2 regions of the Streptomyces sp. NPDC001714 genome follow, and region 2 is predicted to be linked to the other one. Evidence: riboswitches for the same ligand, from Rfam matches in the RefSeq annotation. Region 2 holds a riboswitch; the other holds the start of a gene.
The links. Region 2 has a riboswitch for S-adenosylmethionine ahead of ACFY0P_RS45115 (ABC transporter substrate-binding protein). Riboswitches for the same ligand answer to the same signal wherever they lie in the genome.

Region 1 (7,320 bases), on a different contig from region 2:
CGATGCCGACGAAGAGGTTCTCCCAGGTGGAGTTCTGGACCTCGGGCTTGAGTCCGAGGACCGCGGCGACCAGGCGGCCGAGGTCGGGCTCGGAACCGGTCAGGGTCTTCTGGTCGCTGCCGGTGAAGGCCAGCGGCGGGAAGCCGGCGGGCAGGGCGCCGATGCCGATCTTCAGGGTGCCGCTCTTCCTGAGGGCGGCGGGCAGTTCGGCGCTGATGGACTTGACCTCGGAGACCTTGATGGTGGTCTGGGTGGCGGCGCCGTTGGAGACCTGGCCGACGACGACCTCGCCGGACTTGGCGTTGTCGGTGGTGGTGGCCGCGTCGCTGTTGCCACCGCAGGCGGCGAGCCCGGTGGCGAGGGAGGCGACGGCGGTCGCCGCGGTGATGCCTCTGAGCAGGCTGCGTCGGGTGAAGTGGTCAGACATGGCCGTTCCTTGTCGCTGCTGGTGATGAGGGTGAGGGTGTGGGGGGAGGTCGAGGGGTGCGGCCGGCGGCCGCAGGACCTTGTTTCAGAGGACCTTGCTGAGGAAGTCCCTGGTCCGCTCGTGCCGCGGCTTGTCGAGGACCTCGGAGGGCGGCCCCTGTTCGACGATCCGGCCGCCGTCGATGAAGACGACCCGGTCGGCGATCTCGCGGGCGAAACCGATCTCGTGGGTGACGATGACGAGCGTGGTGCCGCTGGTGGCGAGGTCCCTGATGACGGAGAGGACTTCCCCGACGAGTTCGGGGTCGAGGGCGGAGGTCGGCTCGTCGAAGAGGATGACGCCGGGGCGCAGGGCGAGGGCGCGGGCGATGGCGACGCGCTGCTGCTGGCCGCCGGAGAGCTGGCGGGGGTAGGCGCCGACGCGTTCGCCGAGGCCGACGCGTTCGAGGAGTTCCTTGGCCAGCGCCTGGGCTTCGGGCTTGGTCAGCTTTCCGGTGGCGACGGGGGCCGCCGCCACGTTGTCCAGCACGGTCAGGTGCGGGAAGAGGTTGAAGTTCTGGAAGACGAAGCCGATCCGGCTGCGCTGGCCGAGAATGGTCCGCTCGCTCAGCTCCTTCAGCCGGTCGCCCTGCCGCTTCACCCCGATCAGCTCGTCGTTGATGCTGACGTAGCCGATCTCGGGCTTCTCCAGGTGGTTGATGACCCTGAGGAGCGTGGACTTGCCGGAGCCGGACGGCCCGAGGATGACGGTGACCTCGCCGGGGCGGATGGTCAGGTCGACGCCGTCGAGGACGCGGTGGGCGCCGTACCACTTGTGGACGTCGTGGATCTCCAGGGCGGCGGGGACCGTCTCCAGGGTGTCGGTGGTGCTCATACGGCGGCCTCCCGGCGGACGCGGGCGCGCAGGTCGGTCAGGCCGGCCCGCAGTCTCTGCAAGGGCGTCGGCGGCAGGGAGCGGGTGGCACCCCGGGCGTAGTACCGCTCGACGTAGAACTGGATCACGGAGACGACGCTGGTGAGGATCAGGTACCAGGCGGTGACCACCAGCAGCAGCGGCACGATGTCGCCGGGGTAGGTGGAGCCCATGCTCTGCGCGGTGCCGAAGAGGTCGAGCAGTGAGACGTAGAAGACCAGCGAGGTGCTCTTGATCAGACCGATGAGCTGGTTGACGTAGTTCGGGATGATCGACCTGAGCGCCTGCGGGAAGACGATCTTCCGGAACTGGTAGCCCTTGGGCAGACCGAGTGCGGCGGCCGCCTCGTGCTGGCCCTGGTCCACGGAGAGGATGCCGCCGCGGACCACCTCGGCCGCGTAGGCCGCCTCGTTGAGGCTGAGGCCGATGACGGCGATGGCCATGTCGGTGGCGAGCTTCGACTCGTCGAAGGAGAAGAAGGCCGGACCGAACGGGACGCCGACGCTCAACGTCTTGTACAGGGCGCTGAAGTTGTAGAGGAAGAGCAGCACCACGATGAGCGGGATGGAGCGCAGCGCCCAGACGTACGTCCAGCTGACCGCGCGCAGCACCGGGCTCCTGGAGAGCCGGGCCAGGGCCAGCAGGATGCCGCCGATGAGGCCCAACACCGCGCTGTACGCGGTGACTTCGAGGGTGATGACCAGTCCGTCGAGAATGGTCGGCCGCAGGAACCAGTAGCCCCAGCGGTCCCACTGGTAGAAGGGGTTGGTCACCAGTCCGTGCGCGAACTGGGCGACCAGGACGAGGACGACGGCGGTGGCGATCCAGCGTCCCGGCCGACGCAACGGTAGAACTCGCTGGGCGGCGAGGGATTTTGGTGGTTCGTCAGCGGCGGACGGCACCTCGGGGGCGATGGTGGCGCCTGGGGGTTCACTCATGGCGGGCTCCGGCGGAGTCGGACACCCACGTGTCCCACGGCGGGGGGCCGCGCGCCGGGCCGTGTTCGGGCACGGCTCGGTGCGCGGGGGCGCGCGGGGCACGGGGGCTGGGCGGACGGCGGCACACCGGGCGGCCGGTGTTTCGACGGGGACGCTGGGGTGCGGAGCTGCGGGAAACCGGCGGAAAGGCCTGGTCAGACCCGACAGCGGGCACAGCCCGGTGCGGTACACGCGCTACACAGGGCGCTGTTGACACGGAGCAGGTCGACGGCACGGTCGGCGACGAGCGGGCTCGGGTACGGGCGTACGCAGCCCTCGGCGCGGCGCTGGGCCGTCCTGGGAGCTGCGTACATGTCCGTCACCTGTCACTGTTCTGTCGGCCCCGGCGGGGCCTCGCGCTTACCGAATCGCCGTCGGTCCGGTCGTCACCTGGGGCACCCCACCGCGATGCGAGGGTTGCCGGTCAGCAAGCCAGGGCTTGATGCTGACGCTCATGACCGTTCTGGTCCGTAAGTAACGCAGTTGCCCGAACGAATGTCAACGCCTGTCCGACTGGCGGGACGGTTCGGGCGCCTCTCACCTGCGCGGAACGCCGGGAGCGTCGGCGGCGTGGCCCGCCCAGTCCAGGATCTGGACGGCCGCGCCGGCGGCTTCCAGGCCCTGGCAACGGCCGTGGTGGCGGCGGGCGATGCCGTCGAGGTCGAGGTGGGCGCCGAAGGCCGGGTGGGCCGCCAGCCGCCGGGCGTAGGCCCACAGCACCGGGTGGCCGGCGATGGCGTGCACGGCGGCGGCGTCGAGGTGATTGCGGTGCACGGTGTCGAGTTGCACCAGGGTCACCCACAACTCGATGTCGGCGGCGGTGAGTTGTCCGCCGACCAGGAACTCCACCCCGGTCAGCCGGCGCTCCAGCTCGTCCAGGGTGGCGAGCAGCACCTCCAGCGCCTCCAGGTCGCCGCCCTCTCGCCCGGCCCGCTGTGCTGCCTGCTCGATGCCCTCGGCGCACAGCCGCTCGACGGCCTCGATCTCGGCCTCCGCCTCGCACGGGTAGAGCCGGACGACACCGTCTCCGAAGTGCTGGTCCAGGTCGCGCAGGATGTCCCGGCTGTGGGTGCTGACGATACGGCCGGACCAGCCGTCGCTGAACACCGGCGCGAGGGCCGGTCCCGAGTAACGGTGGGCGCTGGCCTCGTACAGCGGGCGCAGCACCGCATGGCTGCCGTCGGGACAGTCCGGGACGGCGGGCAGGAAGGTGACCGGACAACAGTCGTCCAGGGCCAGCAGGCTGTGACCGACGGCGATGCGAAGGCCGTCGGGACAGGCGGTGGACAGGTGGAGCCGGTAGCGGCGCGGCACGGCGTAGTGGCCGCTGCGTGCGTCGCGGCCGATGCGGCCCCGGAAGGCGGGGGCGGTGCGGACGGACGGAAGGGCGGCGAGTGGAGTGATGGACATGCGTCTCCCCGGGGGCGGGCGGGCGCGCGGACGTACGCGCGGCGGAAGCGTTCGTCGGTGGGTTGCCGGTGAGCCGTGGCCCGACGGGCCGTAGCCCGGTGAGCAGTCGCGAGCCCGGCGGGTGGGCGCTCGTCTCGTACGGCCGGGCTCGGGCGCTCAGCCTCTGCGGCCGGTGGCGCCGCACATCCGGAGCAGGTCGATGTGGCGGCGGGAGGTGAGCAGGGGAGCCGTCCAGGGCGCGGGGCTCTCGCGGCGCTGTCTGCCGGTGAGCGTGCGCAGGCGACCCATCTTTCCCTACCTTTTCACTAGGATTCCCACCTGGAGTGTCGATCGGTCCCCGCCCGGCGTCAAGGGGGCGTCCACGCCTGGGACACCCGGCCCCGACTTGCCGCCGGCCGGGAGGGGCGGTGCGCTGGTGGCGGAGGCCGAGCGACAGGAGCCGTAGCCGATGACCGAGCCCCCGGGTCCCGGGCCGGTGCCGGGCGCCGTGCCCGAGACCTTCGCGTTCCGCTGCGGGCGGTGCGGCCACGGCTGGGAGGCCACCTTTCAGGCGGTGTTCTTCACCGACCCGATCGCCGATCCGGAGCTGCAGAGCACCCTGGAGTACGTCGACGAGGCCGGCCGGGCCGTGCCGTCGCCGCTCGCGGACGCGGTGTGCCCGCGCTGCGGCAGCCGGCGGGTGCGGATCACGGCGACCGGATCATGACGCTCACCCGATTGGCACGTGCGGGTGGTCGGCGCACGCGGCCGGTGGTGGCGTGGAGGGACGCACCGACACCGTCCGGCGTCGTCCGGCGGAAGGGGCGCACCGGCGCCGTCCGCCCGGTGACGTACCGCGTTCCCGAGGAGGCAGTCGCGATGACCCGTCCGTCCCGACCCGCGCGTGTGCTCGCCACGGCCCTGGCGGCGGGGACCCTGCTCGCCACCGCGGCGGCCTGTTCGGACGGCAGCGGCTCCCCCGAGGCCGCGGCCGTCTCCCCCGCCGCCGAGCCCACGCCGGCCCCCTCGCGCACCCCCGCCCTCACCGGCCCCGGGGCGCAGGCCGCGCTGATCACGCCGGCCGACATCGAGGACGACTGGCAGCTGGCCAACGACGCCGCCACCTGGCGCAACCAGATGCTGGTCGGGAAGGTCGACGTCGCCCAGTTCCTCAGCGGGAAGGCCAGTGCCGCCGACTGCCAGCGGCTGCTGGACAGCCTCTACTCCGACACCCTGCTCGGCCGTGCCACCGGCGCCTCCGGGCTGCGCGGCTTCACCTCGGAGGACTCCCGGCTGCTGTACCAGGTCGGGGACTACGGCCAGGCCACCATGGACGCCACCATCAAGTGGCTGAAGAACCTCCCCACGGAGTGCAACCAGTTCACGGCCACCGGCTCGGACGGCAGCAAGCGGACCGTGCAGGTGGTCGAGTACAAGGAACCGCCCAAGGTGGGCGACGCGCTGGCGGCGCTCACGGTCACCGTCCAGGGCACCTCGAACGGGCAGCCCGCCACGACCACCCTGGATGTCGCGGCGCTGCGCATCGGCGCCTCCGGGGCCGCGGTCACCAACGGCGGCCTCTCGGGCGTCGACCACGACAGCACCGCCCTGGCCTTGCAGAACGGCGCCCAGCGCCTCAAGGACGTGCTGTCCGGCAAGACGCCGGCACCGCTGCCGAGCCAGTTCGACTGACCGGTCAGTGGGGTTGCGGGGCCTCGGAGTTGCGCTGGGTGGTGCCCGGCTCCCCGTTGTCGCGGTGCCAGGCGACGACGAGTTCGTCACGGGTGCCGAAGCGGACCAGGTGCCGGCCGACGACACCCTCCAGGACCTCGAGGTTCTCGGGGTCCGTCTCCACGGTGAGCAGCAGGGCGCCCTCGGTCGCGGTGAGGGTTCCCGTGCCGTTCTGGAAGACGATGCCGCCGGTGCCGGTCTCCTCGTCCCAGCTGGTCTGCGAGCGGCGTCCCAGGTGCGAGGCGAGCTGCTTGGCGTAGCGGGCGGGGCGGTCGGTGGGGACGCGGGCTTCGGAGCGGGCCATCTGGGACTCCCGGTGGTGCGGGGCGGGCATACGGTGACGGGGCCACGCTACGTCGGGGCCCGGGGTGCGGTGCCGTACCCGGGGTCGCAACCTGTGCATGCCGGTCGTGTCGCCTGACGCCGGCGAAGCGCGTGCCGACGGCACCAGCCTGCGGCGGCCGATGCGGTCCACGGCCGGACAGCCGGCCGTGGCACCGGCGACCGCGGTGAACGAGTGGACGAGCAGTGCCGCGACCGTGGTGTCGCCCATGTGGAGGGCGTCGAAGACCTGCGTCCAGAACACGCCGATGGCGAAGTACGGCAGCACCCCCAGCCCTTCGGCCGCCTCGAACCGGGCCCCGCACATGCCACCGGCACGCCCAAGGGGGTGTGTGTCAGGGGTTCGACGTGTGTCTGTGCATGACAGATACGACGCTTTGTCTAGATTCGCCGGGGACAGGGAGAGGTGTCGGCCCGATGGCGATGACTCGATGGTGGCGGCTGCTGTCACTCGTGGTGCTGGTGTCATGCGTGTGGACGTGCGACCCGGCGTCGGCGCAACCGCGGCGGGCCCCCGGTACCGGCTGCCAGTCGGAACGCCTCGAGGGCAGCATCGTCGAGGCCGTCTTGCGCTTGCAGCAGCACAGGCAGTCGCACCCCCTGGTCGTCTCCGACATGACGGTGCGGGTGCCGAGGCTGTGGCCGCTCGCCAAGCAGCTGACGTTCAGCGTGCACTCCCCGCAGTACCGCCTGGCCATGCGGTGCCTGCTGCTCGGCGACGAGACACCCGGGCCGCGCAACGAATGGCATCCCCGCGATCCCGTGGTGACCGCCACCGACTCCTCGGTCGAGGTGCACTACATCGCGTACAACTGGATCACCACGGACAAGCCCTTCCTCGTGGGCCCCTGGGAAATCGTCCCCACAGGGAGAAGATGGATGGTCTACCTGTGGCCGCCGACACTTCAGACCGTCCGGTGGAAGCGGATCGAGGCCCATCTGGACGGCCTAGGCTTCAGCGACCTCGTGGAACGCGCTTCGTCCTCCACGGAGAACGAGCTGGTGTGGAAGAACAGGCTGCCCCAAGAGGTCCAGGTGGAGGTCGATCCGCCCTGGCAGCGCCGGCTGACGGTGACGCTCGCCCAGTCGCTCTGGGCCACCGCGGGCATCGCCTCGTGGTGGGTGTGCGCCTCGGTCCTGATCGCCGTGGCCGCACTCCGTGCCCGGCGCACCGGAACAGCCGCCGCGCACGGGCCACCTCCCCGGCCACCGGTCGGGGAGGTGGCCCGGCAGCCGGCGGCGGACGTCCCCGACACCGGACACGGCACGAGCTTCACGCGAACGCTGCTGGAGTGGGCCGTGCTCAGCGGGGCGGTCGCCCTGGCACTGCTGCTGCTCGTCCCACAGCAGGGAGTCACACCCCGGTCGTACGCCGTCCTCTGCATCCCGGCGGGCCTGGCCCTGGTGCTCGTCGCCCGCCCCTGGGTCCTCGGCGCGCCACCGACCGCGCCTGGCGCCGGCCCTGACGAACCGGCCCGGCCCTCCCGCGTCCGCGGCGTCCAGCGTCGTCAGGCTCGCGCCGTCACGGCAGCCACGTGTGCG
Region 2 (7,320 bases):
TACCGCGCTCCGCAGTCTCGGGTCGATCAGCCGGTGGGCGAGGTCCACCAGGAATCCGACGACGAGGACGGCGCCGGTGAGCAGCAGGACCTCGCCCTGCACCTTGTCCAGGTCGCGGTTGCCGACGTCCGTGATCAGCATCTGGCCGACGCCGGGCAGCACGAAGACCTGCTCCACGACGACCGCGCCCGCGACCAGTGCGGCGATCTGCAGACCGAGCACCGACACGACGGGGACGGCCGCGTTGCGCAGTCCGTGCCGCACCAGCGCGCCGGTGCGCGTGTGGCCCTTGGCCCGGGCGGTGCGCAGCCAGTCCTGGTGCAGAACGTCGAGGACGGCGGACCGGACGAACCGCAGCAGGACGGCGCCCTCGGACAGGGCCAGCGTCAGCCAGGGCAGCACCAGGCTGCGCAGCGCCTGCCCCGGCTCGTGCCAGCCGTCCACGGGGAAGCCCTGGGCGGGCAGCCAGCGGACCTGGACCGCGAGGACCACGACGAGCAGCAGCCCGACCCACAGGGTGGGCAGCGCGATGCCGAGCTGCCCGAGTGCGTTGACCGCGCCGCCGAGCCGGGAGTCGCGGCGCACGGCGGCGAGGATGCCGAGGGGGACGGCGAAGGCGAGTGCCAGGACGACGGCGCCCGCGGCGAGCGGTCCGGTCACGGCGAACTTCTCGGCGAGCTGCCCGGAGACGGATGTCCCGTCCAGGGCCGAATGCCCGAAGTCACCGGTGACGACGCCACCGATCCAGCTGCCGTACTGGGTGGCGAGCGGCCGGTCCAGGCCCAGGTCGTGGCGTACGGCCGCGACCTGGGCCGGGGTGGCCTTGATGCCGCCGATGGTCTGGGCGACGTCGCCGGGCAGCAGCCGCAGCACCAGGAAGATCAGCACACTGGCGGCGAACAGGGACACCACGAAGAGTGCGGCCCGGCGCACCACGTACAGGGTCACGCGGGCCTCACTTCTTCGCCACGGCGAGGTCCGCGAGGTCGTAGCGGTTGCTGGTGAAGTTCCGCGGCACGCCGGTGACCCCGCTGCGGACGACGGTGAGGGTCTGGCTGACGTACAGCCAGTCGGCGGCGGCGTCTTCGGAGACCTGCCTGGCCGCCTTCTTGAGCAGGGCGTCCCGGTCGGCGTCGCCGGTCGCGGTCTGGGCGGCGGCGTACCACTTCCGGACGTTAGCGTTGTCGTAGCCGAAGTAGTAGCCGGGGTTGGCGAAGTTGCCCAGGTCACGGGCCTCGGCGTGGTCGACGAGGCTGAGCTGGTAGTCGTGTTTGGTGTAGACGGAGTCGAGCCAGGTCTGGAACTCGACCTGCCGGACGGTGAGTTGGATACCCACCTGCTTCAGCTCGGAGGCCAGGTAGTCGCCGATCTCCGCCGGGTAGATGTTGGGGATCTGCACGGTGAGTTTGAGGCCGCTGCCGTGACCGGCCTGCTTGAGCAACTCCTTGGCGCTCGCGGGGTCGTAGGCGTCGACGGCGGTGAGGTTCTCGTAGCCGGGGTCGGTGGCCGGGACGGGGCCACCGACCAGCTTGGCCGCGCCGCCGAGGGTCTTGACGAGGCCGGCGTTGTCGATGGCCCGGCGGATGGCACGCCGTACCCGGACGTCCTTGGTCGGACCCGAGGCGTTGTTGAAGGCGAGTGTGAACTTGTCGGTGGTGTCGCCGCGCAGCACCGTGTACTTGCTCGTGTCGGAGAACGGCTGGAGCAGGGTGGCGTCGGCGGCGGTCTCGATGTCGGTCTGGCCGGTCTGCTGGGCGTTGCCCGCGGCGTTGTCGTCCTTGATGTAGTGGAGGACGACCTTGGCGACCTTGGCCTTCTTCCCCCAGTAGGCGTCGTTGCGGACGAAGGTGATGGACGAGCCGCGCTTCCAGTCGCTCAGCTTGAACGGCCCGGTGCCGTTCTCCTTCCCGGCGAGGGAGGAGAAGGCGGTGCCCTTCTCGAAGACGATGCCGGCCCTTTCGGTCAGTCCCCAGGTGAAGCCGGTGTCCCGGTGCTTGAGGGTGACGACGACGGTGTGGTCGCCGGTGGCGGACACGCTCTTGACGGAGGCGAGTGCCGCCGCGTCGGGGTTCTTCGAGCCGGCCGCGGTGACCTGCCGCAGCGACCAGACGGCGTCGGCCGCGGTGACCTTGCTCCCGTCGTGGAAGGTGGCGTTCTTCGCGAGGTGGAAGGTGTAGGTGAGTCCGTCCGACGACTGCTCGTAGGACGTCGCCAGGCTCGGCTCGATCTTGTTGTTCTCGTCGCGGGTGAGCAGTCCCTGGTAGATGTTGTCGAGGAGGATCTGGTCGAGGGCCGCGCCCGCCATGTCGGCGATGTCGAGGCTGGTCGGCTCAAGGACGAGGCGTACGTCGACGGTGGCGCCTTTGTCGATGTCGGTGGGCTGGGTCGCCTGGCTGGTCTGTCCTGCGTTCGCGGGGTCGTCGGCGGTTCCGGTACCGCAGGAGGTCACGGACAGGCCGGCGATGACCGCGGTGGCGGTGAGGCGGAGGGCGGTGCTGCGGCGCATGGCGGGTCGGGCTCCTCGGGGGCGTGCGGTGGAGGTCATACGGCGGCTGCTCGCAGGCCTGAGTCAAGGTCGGCGATCAGGTCGGCGACGCCTTCGATGCCGACCGACAGCCGCACCAGGCCGGGGGTGACCCCGGCCGCGGCCTGCTGGGCGGGGTCCAACTGGGCGTGGGTGGTGGAAGCGGGGTGGATGACGAGGCTGCGCACGTCGCCGATGTTGGCGAGGTGGCTGAACAGCCGGACCCCTTCGACGAAGCGCCGGCCCGACTCCAGACCGCCCGCGAGTTCGAAGGAGAGCACCGCTCCGGCGCCGCGCGGCAGATAGCGCTTGGCCTGGGTCTGCCAGGGGCTGGAGGGCAGTGCTGCGTAGTGCACCCGCGTCACCTGGGGCTGGTCCTCCAGCCAGGTGGCGAGCGCCTGCGCATTGGCGACGTGCCGTTCGACGCGCAGGCTGAGCGTCTCCAGGCCCTGCAGGAGCAGGAAGCTGTTGAAGGGGGAGACGGCCGGGCCCAGGTCCCGCACCAGCCGGGTACGCAGGCGCAGCGCGTAGGCCAGCCCCAGGTCCGCGAAGGAGTCCCAGAAGGACAGGCCGTTGTACGTCGGGTCCGGGCCGGTCAGTCCGGGCCAGCGGCCGGGATCCGCGCCGAAGTCGAAGCGCCCGCTGTCCACGACGACCCCGCCGATGCCGGTGCCGTGGCCGGAGAGGAACTTGGTGGTGGAGTGCACGACGATGTCGGCGCCGTGTTCGAGGGGACGCAGCAGGTAGGGCGTGAGCACGGTGTTGTCGACGACGAGCGGGACGCCGGCCTCGTGGGCGATGCGGGCGACCGCCTCGGTGTCGAGGACGTTGCCGCGCGGGTTGCCGAGCGTCTCGCCGAAGAACGCCTTGGTGGTGGGCCGTACGGCCGTGTACCAGGCGCCCAGGTCGTCCGGGTCGTCGACGAAGGTGACCTCGATGCCGAAGTCGGCGAACGTGTGCTCAAGCAGGGTGCGGGTGCCGCCGTACAGGGACGACGAGGCGACGATGTGGTCGCCCGCGCGGGCCAGGTTGAGCAGGGCGAGGCTGGTCGCGGCCTGCCCGCTGGCCACGGCGACCGCCGCCGAACCGCCCTCCAGGGCTGCGATCCGCTCCTCCGCCACCGCGGTGGTCGGATTCGACAGTCGCGTGTAGGCGTGGGTGGCGAGGTCGGCCAGTTCGAAGGCCGCGGCGGCGTGCCCGGTGTCCCGGAAGACATAGCCGGCGGTCGCGTGGATCGGCACCGCCCGCGCCCCGGTGGCCGGGTCGGGGACCGCGCCGGCGTGCACCTGCCGGGTCTCGAACGCCCAGTCGGCGGTGCTCATCAGCCGTTCTCCCGCCTCGCCAGGACATCGGACCACCAGCGCTCGGCGACCCGCGGATGCGAGCGGAGCCAGCCGACGACCGCGTTCTCGCCGAAGGCCGCGAGCAACGGATTGTCCGGGTCGTCGGTGACGCCCCGGCTCAACGCGGCTAGTTCGGCGGGGAGTTCCAGCGGTTTGACGACCGCGTCCAGGCGCGGACCGAGGAAGAAGGGGATCGAGTAGCGGTCGACGCCCGGCTGCGGGCTGACGACTCGGTGCCGCGTGGCCTTCAGATAGCCCTGGGTGGCGATCTCCAGCATCTCCCCGATGTTGAACACGAAGGCGTCGGGCACGGGCACCGCGTCGATCCAGCCGCCGTCCTCGCGCTGCACCTGGAGTCCGCCCACGTCGTCCTGCTGGAGGAGGGCGAGGTAGCCGTAGTCCTTGTGCGCGCCCACCCCCTGGTCGGCGTCCTGCGCGACCCGCGGCGGGTAGTGCACGATCTTCACGTGGACGGCCGCCTCGTCGTCGAACCACTGGTCGAAGTAGCCCTCGTCCTGTCCGAGCGCCGCGGCCAGGGCGCGCAGCACCTCCCGGCTGACCCGCAGCGCCTCCGCCTGCCAGCGGAGCACGATGTCCTTGAGGCCCGGGAGCGACGAGGGCCACTGGTTCGGGCCGACCAGGCGCAGGTAGTCGGGGTCGTCCGGACCGGTCTCCAACGCCGCCCGCTCCGGGCCGATGTCGATCTGCTCCCGCCAGTCGGCGCCGCCCGCCGTGTACTCGGTCCCGGTACGGGTGTAGCCGCGGAACTGGGGCGAGTTGAGGTTCTCGATCTCCAGCCGCCGCTTCTCGGGCAGGTCGAAGAAGGCGCGTGCCGCGGTCAGCGCCTCGTCCCGCAGGGCTGCGGAGACACCGTGTCCGGTGACGTAGAAGAAGCCCACCTCGTGCGCCGCGGACCGGAGTTCGGCGAGAAAGGCGGCCCGGTCCGTGTCCGGGGTGCGGAAGCGAGAGATGTCGATGACGGGCAAAGCTGTGAGTTGAGCCATGGGAGTTCCTTCGCGGCAACGGCGGCCGACCGGCCCTCGCAACCCGCCCTGGACAGGGGCTAGTCGGAAGCAGCCGGAACGAGAAGACAGAAAGAAGGGAACGAGGTCGCGGGCCGTGGGACGGCGGTCAGCAACAGACCTGGTCGAACTGGTCGGCGCGGCGGCTCACCCAGAACGGGTCGAGCAGCACCGTGTGTGCCGTGCCAGAGGTCTCCATGGCCGGATGAAAGCACACCCGGGATGGATGCGTCCACCACGCGTTCCACCGGCTGAGGGCATCCCGGGGCGGTGTTGACGCCGGCAGAACAGCCGATCTACGGTGAGCGCGAGCTACGAGTTCCGGTGATCAAGCCCTGGCTGGCCGGACGGCAACCCTCGACGCAGTGGGGTGCCCCAGGTGACGGCTCGGCGGATCTCTTCTTTCTGCAAGTGCGCTCACATCGGCCCCGAGGCGGGCCAGAACCCGGGAGGACGGCATGGCTGGAGCCTTGATGCTGTGCTCCCGGCTCCATGTCGATCTGCTGCTGGTGTCCAGCTGTCTGTGTACGGGCTGATTCCGCCCTCCGACGGCCGGCAGAGCCACCACCCGTCGGCGTAAACCCCTCTTTTCCACCTGATCTCGCACGCCATGGCACAGCCCTGCGCCACGGCTGCCTCACGCACCCCTGACGCGGAAGCAGAGACTCCTGATGGCACTTCACACCGGCCGGACGCCGGGCAGACCCCGCCGCCCCGGCCTGGGCGCGATCTCCCTCGGCACGGCGTTCCTGGTGGCCCTGACCGGCTGCACCAGCAGCAAGGACGGCAGCACCGCGAGCTCCGGCTCAGCGATCACCGTCGGCACGACCGACCAGGTCACCAGCCTCGACCCGGCCGGTGCGTGGGACGCCGGCTCCGGCACCGTCGAGAGCGAGGTCTACGCGACCCTGCTCAGCCAGAAGAACGGCTCGGCGGACGTCTCCCCTGACCTGGCCGGCGGGATCGAGTTGACCGGGCCCAAGGAGTACACGGTCACCCTGCAGAAGGGCCTGAAGTTCGCCAACGGCCACCAACTGACTTCCTCGGACGTAAAGTTCAGCTTCGACCGGGACCTGAAGATCGCCGACGAGAACGGCCCGTCGTCACTGCTGTACAACCTCGCCTCGGTCTCCGCCCCGGACCCGACCACGGTCGTCTTCACCCTCAAGTCGGCCAACGACACGCTGTTCCCGCAGGTGCTGTCCACGGCCGCCGGCTACATCGTGGACGAGCAGGTGTTCCCCGCGGACAAGATCCTCGACGACAAGTCGATCGTCACGGCCAAGCCGTGGAACGGGCCGTACGGCATCAAGAGCTACGACAAGAACTCGCTGGTGTCCTTCGCCGCCAACGCGGCGTACAAGGGCCGGCTGGGCACGCCGAAGACCAAGAACGTCCAGCTCAAGTACTACACGGACGCCGGCAACCTGAAGCTCGACGTCCAGCAGGGCACCATCGACGCCGTCTACCGCACGCTCACCACGGCCGACCTGGACGACCTCGGCAAGCAGAAGGGCGTCAAGGTCCACACCGGCTCCGGCAACGGCATCCGCTACATCGTCTTCGACCTCGCCACCCAGCCGTACGGCACCAGGACGAAGAACGCCGACGCGAAGAAGGCCCTCGCCGTCCGGCAGGCGGTCGCGGACTCGGTCGACCGGTCCCAACTCGCCCAGCAGGTCTACAAGAACACCTACCAGCCGCTCTACAGCTCCGTCCCGGACGGCCTGACCGGCGCCACCCCCTCTTTCAAGTCGCTCTACGGCGACAAGAAGGGCGGCCCCGACAAGGCGGCCGCGGCAGCCCGGCTGAAGGCGGCGAAGGTGAGCACCCCGGTCACGCTCAACCTCCAGTACAACAGCGACCACTACGGCTCGTCCTCGGCCGACGAGTACGCGCTGATCAAGTCCCAGCTGGAGGCCACCGGGCTGTTCAAGGTGAACCTGCAGTCCACCGAGTGGACGCAGTACGGCAAGGACCGCGTCAAGCACCTCTACCCGCTCTACCAGCTCGGCTGGTACGCCGACTACCTCGACGCCGACAACTACCTCTCGCCCTTCTACTCGGCCAACAGCTGGGTCGCCAACGGCTACGACGACCCCGCCGTGCGCGCGCTGATCAAGAAGGAGGAGACCGAGACGGACGCCGCGAAGCGGACCGGGCTGCTGAAGCAGGCGCAGGACAGGGCCGCCGCGCAGGTGCCGCTGCTGCCGCTGCTCCAGGGCTCCACCGCCATCGTCACCCGCAGCGACGTCAGCGGTGTGCCGGCCGAACTGGACGCGACGTACCAGTTCCGCTGGGCGGGGCTCTCGAAGAAGTGAGCGCTCTGACACAGGAGACCCCCGGCGCCGTCGGCACCCCGGCCGACGGCGCCGCCGGGCTCGGATTCGCCCGCTACCTGGTGGTCCGTTTCCTCCTCATCATCCCCACC

Region 1: linked by a shared signal. The riboswitch ahead of ACFY0P_RS28290 (amino acid ABC transporter permease) and the one ahead of ACFY0P_RS45115 (ABC transporter substrate-binding protein) in region 2 are both predicted to bind S-adenosylmethionine.

Annotation. Positions count from the first base shown of each region.
Region 1 covers NZ_JBIAUL010000011.1:283,374-290,693, forward strand. The annotation lists gene ACFY0P_RS28280 (transporter substrate-binding domain-containing protein) at 1-427, opposite strand, end outside; gene ACFY0P_RS28285 (amino acid ABC transporter ATP-binding protein) at 512-1,300, opposite strand; gene ACFY0P_RS28290 (amino acid ABC transporter permease) at 1,297-2,277, opposite strand; SAM riboswitch class IV at 2,668-2,776, opposite strand; gene ACFY0P_RS28295 (glutathione S-transferase C-terminal domain-containing protein) at 2,854-3,726, opposite strand; gene ACFY0P_RS28300 (hypothetical protein) at 3,883-4,014, opposite strand; gene ACFY0P_RS28305 (hypothetical protein) at 4,175-4,432, shown strand; gene ACFY0P_RS28310 (hypothetical protein) at 4,585-5,397, shown strand; gene ACFY0P_RS28315 (DUF2218 domain-containing protein) at 5,402-6,085, opposite strand; gene ACFY0P_RS28320 (DUF6185 family protein) at 6,196-7,320, shown strand, end outside.
Region 2 covers NZ_JBIAUL010000027.1:69,630-76,949, forward strand. The annotation lists gene ACFY0P_RS45090 (ABC transporter permease) at 1-1, opposite strand, end outside; gene ACFY0P_RS45095 (ABC transporter permease) at 1-948, opposite strand, end outside; gene ACFY0P_RS45100 (ABC transporter substrate-binding protein) at 956-2,506, opposite strand; gene ACFY0P_RS45105 (O-acetylhomoserine aminocarboxypropyltransferase/cysteine synthase family protein) at 2,542-3,846, opposite strand; gene ACFY0P_RS45110 (isopenicillin N synthase family dioxygenase) at 3,846-4,871, opposite strand; SAM riboswitch class IV at 5,200-5,309, shown strand; gene ACFY0P_RS45115 (ABC transporter substrate-binding protein) at 5,561-7,210, shown strand; gene ACFY0P_RS45120 (ABC transporter permease) at 7,207-7,320, shown strand, end outside.